DNA from 2 places in the Erwinia sp. V71 genome. Region 1 is predicted to be linked to the other one. Evidence: predicted binding sites of a transcription regulator. Region 1 holds the regulator's gene; the other holds the start of a gene.
What was found. The regulator LexA, encoded in region 1, represses DNA repair genes until DNA is damaged. The targets are predictions, from matches to a motif close to TNCTGTATGTACATACAGNA.
Positions count from the first base shown of each region.

Region 2: dinG (ATP-dependent DNA helicase DinG) is a predicted target of LexA. The motif match lies at 2,221-2,240, and genes of this name have one in related genera.

Region 1 covers NZ_CBFFRK010000089.1:882-8,882, reverse strand. Annotated here, with positions in the region: gene ACSZO1_RS16325 (YjbH domain-containing protein) at 1-338, shown strand, start outside; gene psiE (phosphate-starvation-inducible protein PsiE) at 468-866, shown strand; gene ubiC (chorismate lyase) at 933-1,460, shown strand; gene ubiA (4-hydroxybenzoate octaprenyltransferase) at 1,462-2,349, shown strand; gene plsB (glycerol-3-phosphate 1-O-acyltransferase PlsB) at 2,382-4,820, opposite strand; gene ACSZO1_RS16300 (diacylglycerol kinase) at 4,949-5,308, shown strand; gene lexA (transcriptional repressor LexA) at 5,423-6,031, shown strand; gene dinF (MATE family efflux transporter DinF) at 6,123-7,463, shown strand; gene ACSZO1_RS16285 (CsbD family protein) at 7,695-7,907, shown strand; gene zur (zinc uptake transcriptional repressor Zur) at 7,978-8,001, opposite strand, start outside.
Region 2 covers NZ_CBFFRK010000001.1:13,938-21,938, reverse strand. Annotated here, with positions in the region: gene ACSZO1_RS00115 (MerR family transcriptional regulator) at 1-72, opposite strand, end outside; gene ACSZO1_RS00110 (helix-turn-helix domain-containing protein) at 221-784, shown strand; gene ACSZO1_RS00105 (GNAT family N-acetyltransferase) at 781-1,314, shown strand; gene ACSZO1_RS00100 (GNAT family N-acetyltransferase) at 1,304-1,771, shown strand; gene ACSZO1_RS00095 (hypothetical protein) at 1,785-1,961, opposite strand; gene ACSZO1_RS00090 (hypothetical protein) at 2,033-2,176, opposite strand; gene dinG (ATP-dependent DNA helicase DinG) at 2,413-4,566, shown strand; gene ybiB (DNA-binding protein YbiB) at 4,600-5,577, shown strand; gene ACSZO1_RS00075 (M20 aminoacylase family protein) at 5,607-6,776, opposite strand; gene ACSZO1_RS00070 (ABC transporter substrate-binding protein) at 7,106-8,001, shown strand, end outside.

The sequences.
Region 1 (8,001 bases):
AGCCATCCTTTATGGATGATGTGCTGGTGAAAGTGAGTGTCGGTCAGTATCTGGCGCAGGATAAAGGCGGCACGGTGGATATCTCCAAACGCTTTGACAGCGGTATCACCATTGGCGCCTATGCCACCATCACCAATGTATCGGCAGAAGAGTATGGTGAAGGGGACTCCACCAAAGGCTTCTACGTCTCGATTCCAATGGATCTGTTTAGTCTGAATCCGGTGCGTGGCCGGGCGCAGATCAACTGGACACCACTGACGCGTGACGGTGGTCAGATGCTGGGTCGTAAATACAATCTGTATGACATGACCAGCGATCGCGATATCAATTATCGTTAATCCTGCAGGGCGGCCATCGTGCCGCCCTGTGATTATTCACACTACCGTATTGTGATCTTCATCACACTAAAGCATATTGTGATTAACGGCCTTTGCTGTGCCATAACAATAACTTTAGAGGATAAGAGCATGATTTCGGGAACCCGTGTCGCCAATGCACTGCAAATGGTGCTGAATTTCGGCCTGCTGGTGCTGGGCATTATTCTGGTGATTTTTCTCGGTAAAGAAACCATTCATCTGGGCAATGTGCTGCTCAATTCCAGTGAACAGGCCTCTTCCTATCTGCTGATCGAAGGGATCGTGATTTACTTTCTCTACTTCGAGTTTATTGCGTTGATTGTGAAGTATTTCCAGTCTGGCTATCACTTCCCGCTGCGCTACTTTGTCTATATCGGCATTACGGCGATTATCCGCCTGATTATCGTCGACCATAAAAACCCGTTTGATACCCTGATTTATGCGGCGGCGATCCTGATTCTGGTGGTGACGCTGTGGCTGGCGAACAGTAATCGTCTGAAGCGCGAATAAAACAGTGAAGGCGCGCCAGGCTCTGCGTTACACTACGGCATCTGATTATTTACCCGGAGATGCCGTATGTCGGATAACGCGCTTGGCTTGCTGCGCGCGCTTGCATGGCTCCCTGTCTCGTCACCTTTGCTGAAGGCACCGCTGCTGGACTGGCTGCTGGAAGAAGACTCCATGACGGCGCGTTTTGAGCGCCACTGTCATCAGGTGACTGTTGAACCCATACGTGAAGGTTTTATCAGCGCGGCTGAGGTGGGCGATGAGCTGGCATTACTGCCACTGGAATCGCGCTACTGGCTGCGTGAAATCGTGCTGTCTGGTGATGGCGTGCCCTGGCTGGCTGGCCGCACCGTCGTGCCGGAATCGACACTGCAGGGACCGGAAGCGATGCTGCAGAATCTGGGGACCCGCCCGCTGGGACGCTACTTATTCTCCTCTTCGACGCTGACCCGTGATTTTATTGAACCCGGCCAGATCGGGGCGCTGTGGGGACGCCGTTCCCGCCTGCGTCTGGCGGATAAACCGTTACTTCTGACTGAACTCTTTTTACCTGCTGCGCCGCTCTACCAGAGCGTGGCGGCAGAAGGATTACAATAACGTGGAAAGACCTCTGCAACTTACCCGCTTCCAGGCCTATAGCCGCCTGATGCGCATTGATAAACCGATTGGCTCGCTGTTATTACTCTGGCCGACCCTGTGGGCGTTGTGGCTGTCTGGCATGGCGGTTCCGGCACTGAATGTGCTACTGGTCTTCGTGCTGGGCGTATTCTTTATGCGTGCGGCGGGTTGTGTGGTGAATGATTTTGCCGATCGTAAAATCGATGGTCATGTGAAACGCACGGCATTACGCCCGCTCCCCAGCGGGGCTGTCAGCGAGAAAGAGGCGAAGCTGCTGTTTGTCGCGCTGGTGCTGGTCTCCTTTGCGCTGGTACTGACCATGAATGCGATGACCATCTGGCTCTCGTTCGCCGGTCTGGCGCTGGCGTGGATGTATCCGTTTATGAAGCGCTATACCCATCTGCCGCAGGTGGTGCTGGGCGCGGCATTTGGCTGGTCGATTCCGATGGCGTGGGCGGCGGTGAGTGAAAGCGTACCGTTAACCTGCTGGCTGCTGTTCCTGGCGAATATCTGCTGGACGGTGGCATACGATACGCAATATGCCATGGTGGATCGTGATGACGACCTGAAAATTGGCGTGAAATCGACCGCCATTCTGTTTGGCCGTTACGATAAGCTGATTATCGGTTTGCTGCAGCTGGCTACCCTGGTGCTGATGCTGGCAATTGGCCAACTGATGCAGCTGAACAGCGCATTTTACTGGTCACTGCTGGCGGCAGCGGTGCTGTTTGTGTATCAGCAGAAGCTGATTGCCGCTCGTGAGCGTGACCCCTGCTTCCAGGCCTTTCTGAATAACAATTATGTGGGTCTGGTGCTGTTTATTGGCGTGGCGCTGAATGCCGCACCACTGGCGGGTTTACTGCCGTAATAAAAAAGGGAGCCCTCTGGCTCCCTTTTACATCACTCAGCGGTTGCCTCTTCAGGCGCCGCCGCGCTTTCAATCGTTATCCGCACTTCCTGCGTAATTAACTCTGCCAGCAACTGATAAACCTTCTGCGTCTGCTCCAGCTGCGCATCGCCGCTGTCGCTGATATAGCCTTCATCACGCAGTGTCAGCACCAGTGATGAGAACACCGCCTTATCAAAGAACTCTGGCGCGTTAATACCGTGCAGTACCGACAGGCGTTGCGCCATGGTACGGCTCTCTTTCTCCAGTGAACCGCGGTTGATCGACGGATTGGCGCTGAGAATAGAGAACGTGATGGCATAACGTTGCAGTGTTTCGCGGATGCCCGCTGCCAGCAGTTGCAGGGTACGGGAACGTGCTGGTGCATAGCGCAGCTGTGTTTCATCTGTGCTAATCAGCCCCTGACGCTCCAGTTCCGCAATCAGTGCGTCCAGCACGTCCGGCAGTTCTTCGCTGTGCCAGCGCAGGAACAGCTCGCCTTTCAGCATCGGGTAAATCACGCAAACCTGACGTAACAGCTCGGCGCGCGACAACTGGCGATGCTGCTGCACAATGGCGGCAATCAGCGATGGCAGCACCAGCATATGCTGGATGTTGTTGCGGTAGTACGTCATCAGCACTGCCTGCTCGCGCGGCAGAATAACGATGTCGCCGATATTATCCTGCTCAGTTTCAAACTTATTCATCGCCAGTGCGCTCTCCAGCAGCGCTTCCGCACTGCTGTCCGGCACGGTGGCATCCGGCGAATAAGGCACGTTGCGCATCAGCTGCACGTAACACTCAAGCTGTTCAATCAGCTGTTCACGGGTGAGTGAACGCTGACGTGAGGCCAGCAATGCGGTGACGCACAGGTTCATGGCGTTGGCCGCACCGGCGTTATTAATCCGCACCATTACATGCTGGGCAATATCATTCACCGCTGGCGTCAGCCAGGCAGGGCGCTGCGCTTCGATAGGATCAATCGACTCACGCCACTCAGGCACATGCTTGTTCAGATAGTTCACCAGCGGCAGCGGTTCACCGAAGTTAACATAGCCCTGACCGAGGTTGCGTAGCTTACGCAGCCCGCGCACCATCTGGGTAAAGCTTTCCTTCTCTTTGGTGGCGCCGCGCAGCTCTTTGGCATACGTCCCCACCTCCATCACGTGTTCGTAGCCGATATAGATCGGCACCAGCGTAATAGGGCGATTACCGCCGCGCAGCATGGCCTGAATGGTCATCGACAGGGTGCCGGTTTTCGGCTCCAGCAGACGCCCGGTACGCGAACGGCCACCTTCCACAAAGTATTCCACGGAGTAGCCGCGGCTAAACAGCTCACCGAGGTATTCGCGGAACACCGTGGCATAGAGTTTATTGCCTTTAAAGGTACGGCGAATAAAGAACGCACCAAGGCGGCGGAAAATCGGGCCGGCTGGCCAGAAGTTGAGGTTAATGCCTGCGGCGATATGCGGCGGCACCAGCCCCTGGTGATACAGCACGTAGGAGAGCAGCAGATAGTCCATGTGGCTGCGGTGGCAGGGCACATAGACGATTTCGTGGCCATCCTGCGCCAGCTGGCGTACGCGCTCGCCGCCGCTGACATTAATGCCCTGATACAGCTTGCTCCAGGTCCAGCCCATCACGCGGTCGGTCAGGCGGATTGCCTCATAAGAGAAATCAGCGGCAATCTCTTCCATCATTTCGATGGCATTTTGCTGCGCCTTATCCTGAGAGATTTTGCGCGTACGCGCTTCATCCTCTATCGCTTTCGCGATAGCCTTCGATTGCAGCAGACGTGAGAACAGCTCCTGACGAGCAGGCAGGCGTGGACCGACGGCAGCCAGGCGCTGACGGGAGAAGTGAATACGCGCCACGCGCGCCAGTTTCTGCGCGATGGTTTTGTCTGTACCGTGTTCGGTCGCCATACGGCGCAGCGACACTGTCGGCGAGAAGCGGACAAAGTTGTCTCGCCCTAACCACAGCACGGCAAAGAATTTCTCAATACCGTTCAGCACCCGCAGATGCGGCGTCTGTTCGCCCTGTACTTCACGCCCCGGCGCACGGCCAAACATCACGGAAACCGGCACCATCTGCACATCCAGATCAGGATTGCTGCGGTGCAGGTCCAGATAGTCGTGAAACAGCTTCACCGACTCCAGATTAGGCACGAAATAAGGGAACACGCGCGGGCCATCGTGGATAAACACATAGCGCGGCAACACCGTGCCATCGATTTCCAGCGGCTCCAGCGGGTCGGGCAGGTCATGTTTTAGACACTGCGCACGCAGGACCAGCAGATCCACCTTTGAATCATAAGGTAATACATACATAATGGGGCGCGAGCTATCCAGCCCCTGTTCGGCTACCGGATCGGCCGGAATAGCTTTACTCTTCACCAAAAGTGAGAGTGGTAAGTTCAGTAACTTATAGTAAAAATTACGCCAACCTGACATAGACAATATGAAGCCTCTTGTTAGCAAAGCGCGGCAAGCATACCAGAAAGCGCACGCAAGATCTGTTGTGTTGCATTTTGTGCGCCACCCAGACGTTGACGTTAAACATCTGAAAGGGTTCCCTCATTATGGCAAATAATGTCACCGGACTGACAAGAATCATTAAAGCAGCGGGTTATTCATGGCAGGGATTGTGCGCCGCATGGCGACATGAAGCTGCATTTCGCCAGGAGCTGGTGGCGGCGGTTATCGCGACGGCCATTGCCTGCTGGCTGGATGTTGACGCGGTGACGCGGGTGCTGCTGATTGGTTCAGTGGTGCTGGTGGTTATCGTTGAAGTGCTGAACAGCGCGCTGGAAGCGGTGGTGGATCGCATCGGCAGCGAGCATCATCCCCTGGCCGGGCGCGCCAAGGATATGGGGTCGGCTTCGGTGTTACTGAGCATTCTGCTGGCGCTGTTTGTCTGGCTGATGTTGCTGTGGCCGTAAGCCGTTTTTCCGCGAGGCGTGCCGCAAACTGAGGCTTTTTCGCTAAATTTGGGTTCCCAGCCTGCAAATACCTGTATATACTCACAGCGACTGTATAAACAACCAGGGGGCGGAATGAAAGCATTAACGGCAAGGCAGCAGCAGGTATACGATCTGATTCGTGATCATATTAATCAGACGGGTATGCCACCGACACGCGCCGAAATTGCTTCGCAATTAGGTTTCCGTTCCCCGAATGCGGCTGAAGAACACCTGAAAGCGCTGGCACGTAAAGGCGTGATTGAGATTGTTTCCGGCGCTTCACGCGGTATCCGCCTGATGCAGGAAGAAGAGACTGGCCTGCCGCTGATTGGCCGCGTTGCCGCCGGTGAGCCGCTGCTGGCGCAGGAACATATCGAAGGCCATTTCCAGGTGGATGCTGGTCTGTTCAAACCGAATGCTGATTTCCTGCTGCGTGTCAGCGGTATGTCGATGAAAGATATCGGCATTATGGATGGCGATTTGCTGGCGGTACACAAAACGCAGGATGTGCGTAATGGCCAGGTCGTCGTGGCGCGCATTGATGACGAAGTGACCGTCAAACGCCTGAAAAAGCAGGGCAATGTGGTGCATCTTCTGGCTGAAAATAGTGAGTTTGCGCCCATTGTTGTCGACCTGCGTCAGCAATCTCTGACGATTGAAGGTCTGGCCGTGGGTGTGATCCGCAACGGCAACTGGCTGTAATCTTTACCTCCCCGACGCCTGCGCGCACCTGGTTTTACCGTCGTGCGCGTAAGGTCGATTCGCGTTAACCCTCAGTCTGGTAAACATTCTGATGACGCTGTGGAAGCCTGTGCGATTCTTTACCGTTACTGATAAAAATCTCTGGCGCCTGGCGTTGCCGATGATCCTCTCCAATATTACCGTGCCACTGCTGGGTCTGGTGGATACGGCGGTCATTGGCCATCTCGACAGTCCGGTCTACCTCGGCGGAGTGGCAATTGGCAGCACTGCAACCAGTTTTCTGTTTATGCTGCTGCTGTTTCTGCGTATGAGCACCACCGGCTTAACCGCGCAGGCGTTTGGCGCGGGCGATAAAGCGGCGCTGGCGCGAGCCCTGATTCAGCCGCTCTGCATGGCGCTGGCGGCGGGCGGTCTGTTTGTCCTGCTGAAAGCACCACTCAGCGATCTGGCGCTCTCCGTGGTTGGGGGCAACCCTGAGGTATTACACCAGGCACATCTGTTTATGTCGGTTCGCTGGCTGAGTGCGCCAGCGATGCTGGCGAATCTGGTGATCCTTGGCTGGCTGCTGGGCGTGCAGTATGCACGTGCGCCCGTGATCCTGCTGGTCGTCGGCAACCTGGTCAATATTCTGCTCGATTTGTGGTTTGTGATGGGGCTGCACTGGGGCGTGCAGGGGGCTGCGGCGGCAACGGCGCTGGCGGAATATGTCACGCTGCTGATTGGCCTGATAATGGTGTGGCGGGTGCTGAAATTACGCGGTATCTCGCTGCCGCTGCTGCGCAATAGCTGGCGCGGTGACTTTCGTCGTTTGCTCAGGCTGAACCGCGACATTATGCTGCGTTCGCTGATGGTGCAGCTCTGCTTCGCTTCTCTGACGGTGTTTGGTGCCCGACTCGGCAGTGATGTCGTGGCGGTTAACGCCGTTTTGCTGATGTTTCTGACCTTTACCGCCTATGCGCTGGATGGCTTTGCCTATGCAGTGGAAGCGTATTCTGGTGAGGCCTGTGGCGCACGCGACAGCAGTAAGTTGCTGCGTGTGTGGCGTGCCTCCTGTCGTCAGGCAGGTCTGGTCGCGCTCGCTTTTGCTCTGCTCTATGCTGCCTGCGGCCCGTGGCTGGTGGCATTGTTAACCTCCTTACCGGAATTGCGTGAACTGGCCGATCGCTATTTGCTATGGCAGGTTATTCTGCCGCTGGCGGGTGTCTGGTGTTATCTGCTGGATGGCATGTTTATTGGTGCGACACGCGGCAGTGAAATGCGCAACGGCATGGCGGGTGCGGCGCTGGGGTATGCACTGACTTTGCTGACACTCCCCTGGCTGGGTAATCATGGCTTATGGCTCGCGGTGACGGTCTTTCTGATGCTGAGAGGACTTACACTGTGGCTGATCTGGCGTCGCCACTGGCGCCACGACAGCTGGTTCGCCACCTGAAATATTTCCTTACGGCTCAGTTTCCCCGCGTTTTCATTTGAATAATGACTTGATTTCAGGGTGTTAAGCCATCTTATTCCCGATGTGAACCGTTCTGATTAATGTCTCTCGCTATTTTTTTTCATTTTTTGTCTATAATTAACTATGTAATAAGTAATCAAGTGGCGATTTATGCTGATGGTTGATCTTTAGCTAAGACGAAATGCCAATGTTGTTATTAAAGGAGGCACTATGAATAGCGACCAGGCTAGCGGTAACTGGAAACAGTTTAAAGGTAAAGTGAAGGAAAAATGGGGCAAGCTAACCGATGACGATATGACCGTGATCGAAGGGAAACGCGATCAGCTGGTCGGTAAAATTCAGGAGCGATACGGTTACGCTAAAGAGGAAGCGGAAAAAGAAGTCTCAGACTGGGAAAGCCATAACCGCGATTATCGCTGGTAATATTTGCGACACCAGATATTGATACAGCATTCCTGCCCGGGCACACGGAGGTGCCACCTACCGCGGTCGCTTAGCGACCGCGCTTCTTGCTCAC
Region 2 (8,001 bases), on a different contig from region 1:
TTGCCACGCACGCAGCGTCACCGGGTTAATCCCACAGCGCTCGGCGACTTCACCGATGCTATAAACGGTCATGTTTTTCCTCTGTATTCAACACTTCTCTGTCAACGTTAGCCTGTGATAATGGGTTGTACAACTATGATTTAATTGTACAAGTTGACCTTGCGCAAGTTTTTTGTTAGATCTCATATGTGAGATTTAATCCCGAATTTGAGATGACTCTATGACTCAGCAGGAAAGCACTGAACAGCGACTGGCGCAACGACTGGCGGAACTGCGGCTGGCGCAAGGCTGGTCGCTGGAGGAGCTGGCAGAAATGACCGGTATCAGCCGGGCGTCGTTGTCACGCATTGAGCGCGCAGAAACCAGCCCGACGGCGACGTTACTGAACAAACTCTGTGCCGCGTATGGCCTGACGATGTCACGGCTGCTCAGCGCCGTGGAAGAGAACAGCGTCCAGCACCTGCGCCCTGCGCAGCAAATGGTGTGGCTGGATAAGGAGCACGGCTTTGAGCGCCGCAGCCTGTCGCCGCCCGCCAGTGCGTTTCGCGCCGAGCTGGTGGAAGGGAAATTGCGTGCTGGCGCGCGCATTGAGTATGACACTCCGCCGCTGGCTGGTCTGGAGCAGCATATCTGGCTGCTGGCGGGGGTGCTGGAAATTAGCGTCAATGGTCAGCACTGGCGGCTGGAAACGGGCGACTGCCTGCGTTTTCATCTGTTTGGCCGATCGTCTTTTCACGCGCCGGAAGGGCAGGCGCATTATGCTCTGGTGGTATGCCGTCCATGATTGATTACGAAATACTGAATGCTGAACAGGCGCAACAGGAACATGCGGCACTGTGCGATGTGCTGACAGGCTGCGTGGCACAGGGTGCCAGCGTGGGATTTATTGATGCGACGGATCAACCACCGATTGCCCGCTTCTGGCAGGATGTGGTGTACAGCATCGCCAGCGGCGATAAAACACTGCTGGTGGCGCGCGATCGCGGCCGGATTGTGGCTACTGTGATTGTGGTGCTGGGGATGATGCCGAACGGTGCGCATCGCGCGGAGATCAGTAAGCTGCTGGTGCACCCGGACGCGCGCCGGCAGGGCATTGCCCGCCAGCTGATGTTGCAGGCGGAGCAGATCGCCCGTGCGGCGCAACGCAGTTTGCTGGTGCTGGATACACGCAGTGGCGATGTGGCTGAACAGCTCTATCTGTCGCTGGGCTGGCAGGTTGCAGGCAGCATCCCGTGGTTTGCGCGATCAACGGAAGGTGAAATGGATGCCACGACGGTGATGTACAAACGGCTGGAGGCATATAATGGCCGATGACGTGCTGGTGACGGTCAGCCGTGAAGCCGTGGAGTCAGCTGATGCACAGGCGCTGATGGCGCAGCTGTCCACCGTGCTGCAGCAGATTACCGGCGACAGTGGCCAGCATTCGTTTAACGCCGCTGATCTGCAACATCCGGCCGCCTGTTTTGCCGTCGCGCGCGATCAGCAGGGGAATGCGCTGGGTTGTGGTGCTATTCGTCCACTGACGCAGGACGTGGCGGAATTAAAGCGGATGTTTGCCCGCGAAGGCGCGCAGGGAACCGGTTCGGCGTTGCTGCATTTTCTCGAAGCTGAAGCGGCGACACTGGGCTACAGGGAAATCTGGCTGGAAACGCGCCGTGTTAACCAGCAGGCCGTGCGTTTTTATCTGCGCCGGGGTTATCAACCCATTGCCAGCTACGGTCGCTATATTGGCAACCCTGAAGCGCAGTGTTTCGCCAAAACCCTAAGATGATAAGCGGCGCTGGCTATGCCGCCAGCGCCTTAACCAGATACGGGAAGAGCTGGGCGAGAAAAAGTGCGCTCACTACCCAGACGATGATGCGGTTTTTCGCGTCGATGATATCGGTTCGGGTCGCGTAATTCGATTTAATGACCGCGACATCAATTTTCAGTTCCTGTACATCGGTTTTTAGAATGTGCACATCAGATTTTAAAATCTGCACATCACTTTTGAGTACGCAGACATCTGATTTCAGTACCTGAACGTCTGATTTCAGTACCTGAACATCTGTTTCAGAACGTCGACATCCGTTTCGAGTTTCCCCAGTTTTACCTGCATGGCAGCACCTCCGTTGTGATTGTTTTCAGGCAAATGGAACATTCCCCGAGTGACTTGCGCCTGTTTTGTGGTGTTCATATTTTAACCTCTCTCCTTGTAATTGTCGCGCGCTTCCTGACCGCTACTGTGTAAAGATTCAGTGGTTTAGGGACAGTGGAGCATGGGTATGCGACGTGCGGAAGTGAAAGATGCGGAATCTGGAAGGCGTTACGCATATACTAAACTTCACCGCGCAAGCAGGTGCACCTGATATCCCCGTAGTGCATAATATCCGCTACACCATTTGCAACTAATTGATACTAAACAGATAACTAATGCTCACTGCCGCGCTGAAGACGCAAATTGGTCAATGGTACAAGGCCCTGCAACAACAGGTTCCCGATTTTATTCCGCGTGCGCCACAGCGTCAGATGATCGCTGAAGTGGCGAAAACCCTTGCGGGTGACGCTGGCAGGCATCTGGCGATTGAAGCGCCTACGGGTGTGGGGAAGACGCTCTCTTACCTGCTGCCGGGCATTGCCATCAGCCGCGCACAGGAAAAGCCGCTGGTGATCAGCACCGCCAATGTCGCGTTGCAGGATCAGATTTTCACCAAAGATTTGCCATTACTGCAGAAGAGCATCCCCGACCTGAAATTTACTGCGGCGTTTGGCCGTGGCCGCTATGTTTGCCCACGCAATTTATCGGCACTGGCGACGGATCAGGAACAACAGGGTGACCTGCTGCTGTTTCTGGATGACGAGCTTACGGCCAGTAAAGACGAACGTGCCCGCTGCGCCACGCTGCAGAAAAGCCTCGAACGCCATCAATGGGATGGCCTGCGTGACCACTGTGACGATGCCATTGACGATTCGCTCTGGCAGCGTCTGAGTACCGATAAAGCCAGCTGTCTGGGACATAACTGCCACTGGTATCGCCAGTGCCCGTTCTTTGTCGCGCGGCGCGAAATTGAAGATGCCGATGTGGTGGTGGCGAACCATGCGCTGGTGATGGCGGCACTGGAAAGTGAGTCGGTGCTGCCGCCAGCAAAACATCTGCTGCTGGTGCTCGATGAAGGCCATCACCTGCCGGAAGTGGCGCGTGATGCACTGGAAATCAGTGGCGAGATCTCGCCTGGCTGGGTCAGCCTGCAACTCGATTTGTTTGTGCGCCTGGTTGAGCAGTGTATGGCGCAGTTTCGGCCGAAGTCGCCACCCCCGCTGGCAAATATTGAGCGTCTGAAAGGTCACTGCGAGGAAGTGCGCGAACAGCTGCAGATGCTGTCCGCTATGCTGGCGTTGTGGCTGCCTGAAAACGAGATTGCCGGTGAATACCGTTTTGAAATGGGCGTGCTGCCGGAAGAGGTGCTTGGCCTGTGCGCGCGCTTATTTAAACTGAGTGATGCACTGCGGGGGCTTTCTGAAGCGTTGCTGAACGACCTGAGCGAGAAAACCGGCCAGTATGATGTGGTGCGTCTGCACCGCACGCTGTTGCAGATGAATCGTGCGTTCGCCTGGTTTGAATCGTTCAGCAAACTGTGGCGGCTGGCGGCGCTGGAGCAGGCGTCTGGCGCGCCGGTATCTAAGTGGGTGACGCGGGAAGAGCGTGATGGTAATCCGCATCTGTGGTTTCACTGCGCCGGTATCCGCGTCAGCGATCAGCTGGAAAAACTGCTGTGGCGTAAAGTGCCGCATGTGGTGGTGACGTCCGCCACCCTGCGTTCGCTGAACAGCTTTAACCGTCTGCAGGAGATGTCAGGGCTGAGCGAACACAAGGATGATCGCTTTGTGGCGCTGGATTCACCGTTCAATCATATCGAGCAGGGCAGGCTGGTGATCCCGCAGATGCGTTACGAGCCACAGCTCGCCAGCGAACCAGAGCATATTGCTGAGATGGCGCACTTCTTCCGTCAGCATATTGCGCAGGGGCAGCATAAAGGTATCCTGGTGCTGTTCGCCAGTGCGCGTGCGATGCAGCTGTTTCTCAGCCACGTCACTGCGCTGCGTCTGATGATGCTGGTGCAGGGCGACAAACCGCGCAGCCGCCTGATTGCGCTGCATCGCCAGCGGGTTGAGCAGGGAGAAACCAGTATTCTGGTGGGGCTGCAGTCGTTTGCTGAAGGGCTGGATCTGAAGGGCGAACTGCTGTCACAGGTGCACATTCATAAAATTGCTTTTCCGCCGGTAGACAGTCCGGTAATTTTGACCGAAGGCGAGTGGCTGAAAAGCCTGAAGCGTTACCCGTTTGAGGTGCAGAGTCTGCCGAGTGCCTCGTTTAATCTGATTCAGCAGGTGGGCCGCCTGATCCGCAGTCATCACTGCTTTGGTGAAATTGTGATCTACGATCGGCGGCTGATCAGCAAAGGTTATGGCGCGCGCCTGCTGGCCGCGCTGCCGGTTTTCCCGATTGAGCAACCGGCGATGCCGGAGGGCGAGCCGCCAAAAGTGGTGCGTGAGACAAAGACGAAAAAAATCAGACGGCGGCGTTAATGTCGTGTCACCCGATCAGGAAGCACAGAGCTTATGGAATATACCAAAATCATCAAAGAAGTCGGGCGTGGTAAAAATCATGCGCGCGATATTGACCGCGAGACGGCGCGTGCGCTCTACCGCAGTATGCTGGCGGGTGAGGTGCCGGAGCTGGAGCTGGGCGGCCTGCTGATTGCGCTGCGTATCAAAGGCGAAGGCGAAGAGGAGATGCTGGGCTTCTATGAAGCGATGCAGGAGCGGATGATGCGCCTGACACCGCCAGCGGGCAGGCCAGTGCCAGTGGTGATTCCCAGTTATAACGGCGCGCGCCGGCAGGCGAATCTGACGCCGCTGCTGGCGCTGTTGTTGTCAGCGCTGGGATTACCGGTGCTGGTACACGGCATCAGCCATGATGCCACCCGCATTACCAGTGAACAGGTGTTCGCGGCGCTGGGCATTACGGCGGTGACGGATGCTGCAAGCGCGCAGCAACGGCTTGATAACGGCGAACTGGTGTTTATGACGGTGGACACCCTCTGTCCACCGCTGGCAGCACAGCTGGCATTGCGCTGGCGGATGGGCGTGCGCAACAGTGCGCATACGCTGGCGAAACTGGCGACGCCTTTTGGCACAGAGACGGTACTGCGCCTGTCGAGCGTATCTCATCCGGAATATATCCCGCGCGTGGCAAAATTCTTCAGTGCAATTGGCGGCACGGCGTTGCTGATGAATGGCACCGAAGGGGAAGTGTATGCGAATCCGCAGCGCTGCCCGGCGATTAACCTGATTACGCCGCAGCAGGCTGAGCCTGAACAACTGCTGGCGCGCCAGGATGAGTCCGTACTGCAGGGCGAAGCGCTGCCGTCAGCGAAAGAGGCTGAGGTGACGGCGGGCTGGATCCAGCGTGTGCTGAACAAAGATGTGCCGGTGCCGCAGGCGTTGCGGCTGGAGATCGCCTGCTGCCTGGTGGCAGCGGGTCAGGTGACCGATATTGACGATGGTCTGGCGCAGCTGGATGCGGCAGGGTATTGATCACGCTGGCGACGCAGCGGCGTCGCCTTTTAGTCCGCTTTTGTGCTGACGGGCAGCAGCTGTGCCACCAGTTGCTGCCAGATGCGAATCCCGTGAGTAATCAGCTGATCATTAAAATCGTACCAGGCGTTATGCAGCGGCTGAGACGGTGTTGCGCCATCTGCGCCAATCCAGAAATACGCGCCCGGACAGGCCTCCAGCATACAGGCGAAATCCTCTGATGCCATTGATGGCGGCACGTCCCAGCGAACGGCGTCGCTACCCAGCAGTTTGCTGGCTGCATCGCGTACCTGCTGTGCCGGTTGCGGATGGTTTTTGGTCACCGGATAACCCGGATACCAGCTGATGGCGCCGCTGATACCAAACGGTGCCGGTAAGGTGGCAACAAACTCTTCGATCAGCGCACGCACTTTGCTGCGCACCTCACCCTGTAAGCAGCGCACCGTGCCGCGCAGCGTTACCTGTTCCGGGATCACATTGATGGCTTCACCGCCGTTAATCTGCGTCACGCTGACAACCGCTGATGCCAGCGGAGACAGGCGGCGCGCCGGAATAGTCTGCAGCGCCAGAATCAGATCCGCTGCCGCGACGATCGGGTCTGCACCGCTTTCCGGCATCGCCGCATGGCAGCTTTTGCCGGTTAAGGTGATTTCAAAAGAATCGAGCGAAGCCATCATCGCGCCGCTGTTGACGGCCACCGTACCGACTGGCAGACCGGGCCAGTTATGCAGTGCGTAAATGGCATCCATCGGAAACAGGGTAAACAGGCCTTCTTCCACCATTTTGCGTGCGCCACCGAGGTTTTCTTCTGCAGGCTGGAAGACAAAGTGCAGCGTGCCGCGAAACTGGCGGGTTTCACTCAGCAATCTGGCGGTCGCCAGCAGAATAGCGGTATGACCATCATGGCCGCAGGCGTGCATCACGCCGGGCTGAGTGGATTTATGAGCGGGATTACCCAGTTCGGTGATTGGCAGCGCATCCATATCGGCGCGCAGGCCAACGACCGGACCAGGACCGTTTTCCAGCGTACCGACAACACCGGTTCCGGCGAGGCCGGTATGCACCTGTAAGCCCCATTCGCGCAGTTTTGTTGCCACCAGTTGTGAGGTGTGATGCTCCTGATAACCCAGCTCGGGACATGCATGCAACTGGCGACGCCAGCAAATTGCTTCTTCAATCAAGGTGTCACGAATGGTCATCACTGCACATCTCTCCTGGTGGTTGCCACAGTCCTTTTTACCCTGCGCCGCAGCCGCAGGCAACGAAACTTTGTGAGGCCGGTTGAATATTCACCCGCCAGAGATGGCGATAGCTGGCACGTGTTCTAAAACTGAACTGTCAGTGTGCTTTTTTTGTGCACTGATGGTGCGGCGTGGTGGTGGTTTTGCGCCATAACTGAGCATCCGTATAACAGAAAAGCCGACACAGCGGGCTGCGCGGGTTGGCATTGCTCTTGCATTGACTTGTATATACATGGGCGTACAGGGCTATAACAGCTCGCCGTCTCACTCACCAGAAGGAAACCAACATGCTCTCTCTCCGTGCGTTGAAACACACTCTCGCCGCTGCCTGCTGTCTTGGTCTGCTGGCTTCCACGTCTTCGTTTGCCGCCCCGGAAGCGGGCACGCTGAAAATGGGGGTTGAACCCTGGCTCGGCTACGGACAGTGGCATGTTGCAACGGAACATGATCTGTTCAAAAAGCAGGGGTTTGAAAAAGTTGAGGTCATCAACTTTGCCGAGGACAAAGATATTAACGCGGCGCTCGCCAGCGGGCAAATCGATGCGGCAAATATTGCGACGCACACGGCGATGGGCATGATCTCCGCCGGGCTGCCGGTAAAAATTGTGCTGCTGCTGGATCAGAGCAACACCGCTGATGCGATGCTGGTGTCGCCGGAGGTGAAGTCGCTGCAGGATCTGAAAGGCAAACAGGTGGCGTATGAAGAGGGCACCACCAGCGATATTCTGCTGCGCAGTGCGCTGGCCTCGGCGGGGCTGGCATTCAGTGATATCAAACCGGTGCCGATGCCTGCGGCGTCTGCCGGTAGCGCGCTGATCGCCAAACGAGTGCCGGTGGCGGTGACCTATGAGCCTTATCTGTCTGTGGCGATGCAGGGCGATCCGAACCTGAAAATGCTCTACAGCGGCCATGCCGATCCGGGTCTGATCAGTGATGTGCTGGTGGTGCGTGACGACGTGATCAAGAACAAACCGGGGCAGATAGCGGCGCTGATTAAAACCTGGGATGCCGCACTGGCGCACTATCAGGCCAATACCGCTGCTGACCGTGCCGTGATCGCCAAAGCGGTCGGCGCCACACCGGAAGAGCTGAAAACCGCGTTTGACGGCGTGAAGTATTACAGCCTGGCGGAAAACAAACAGGTGTTAAGCCATGACTTCACCAGCAAAACCTTCCCTCACGT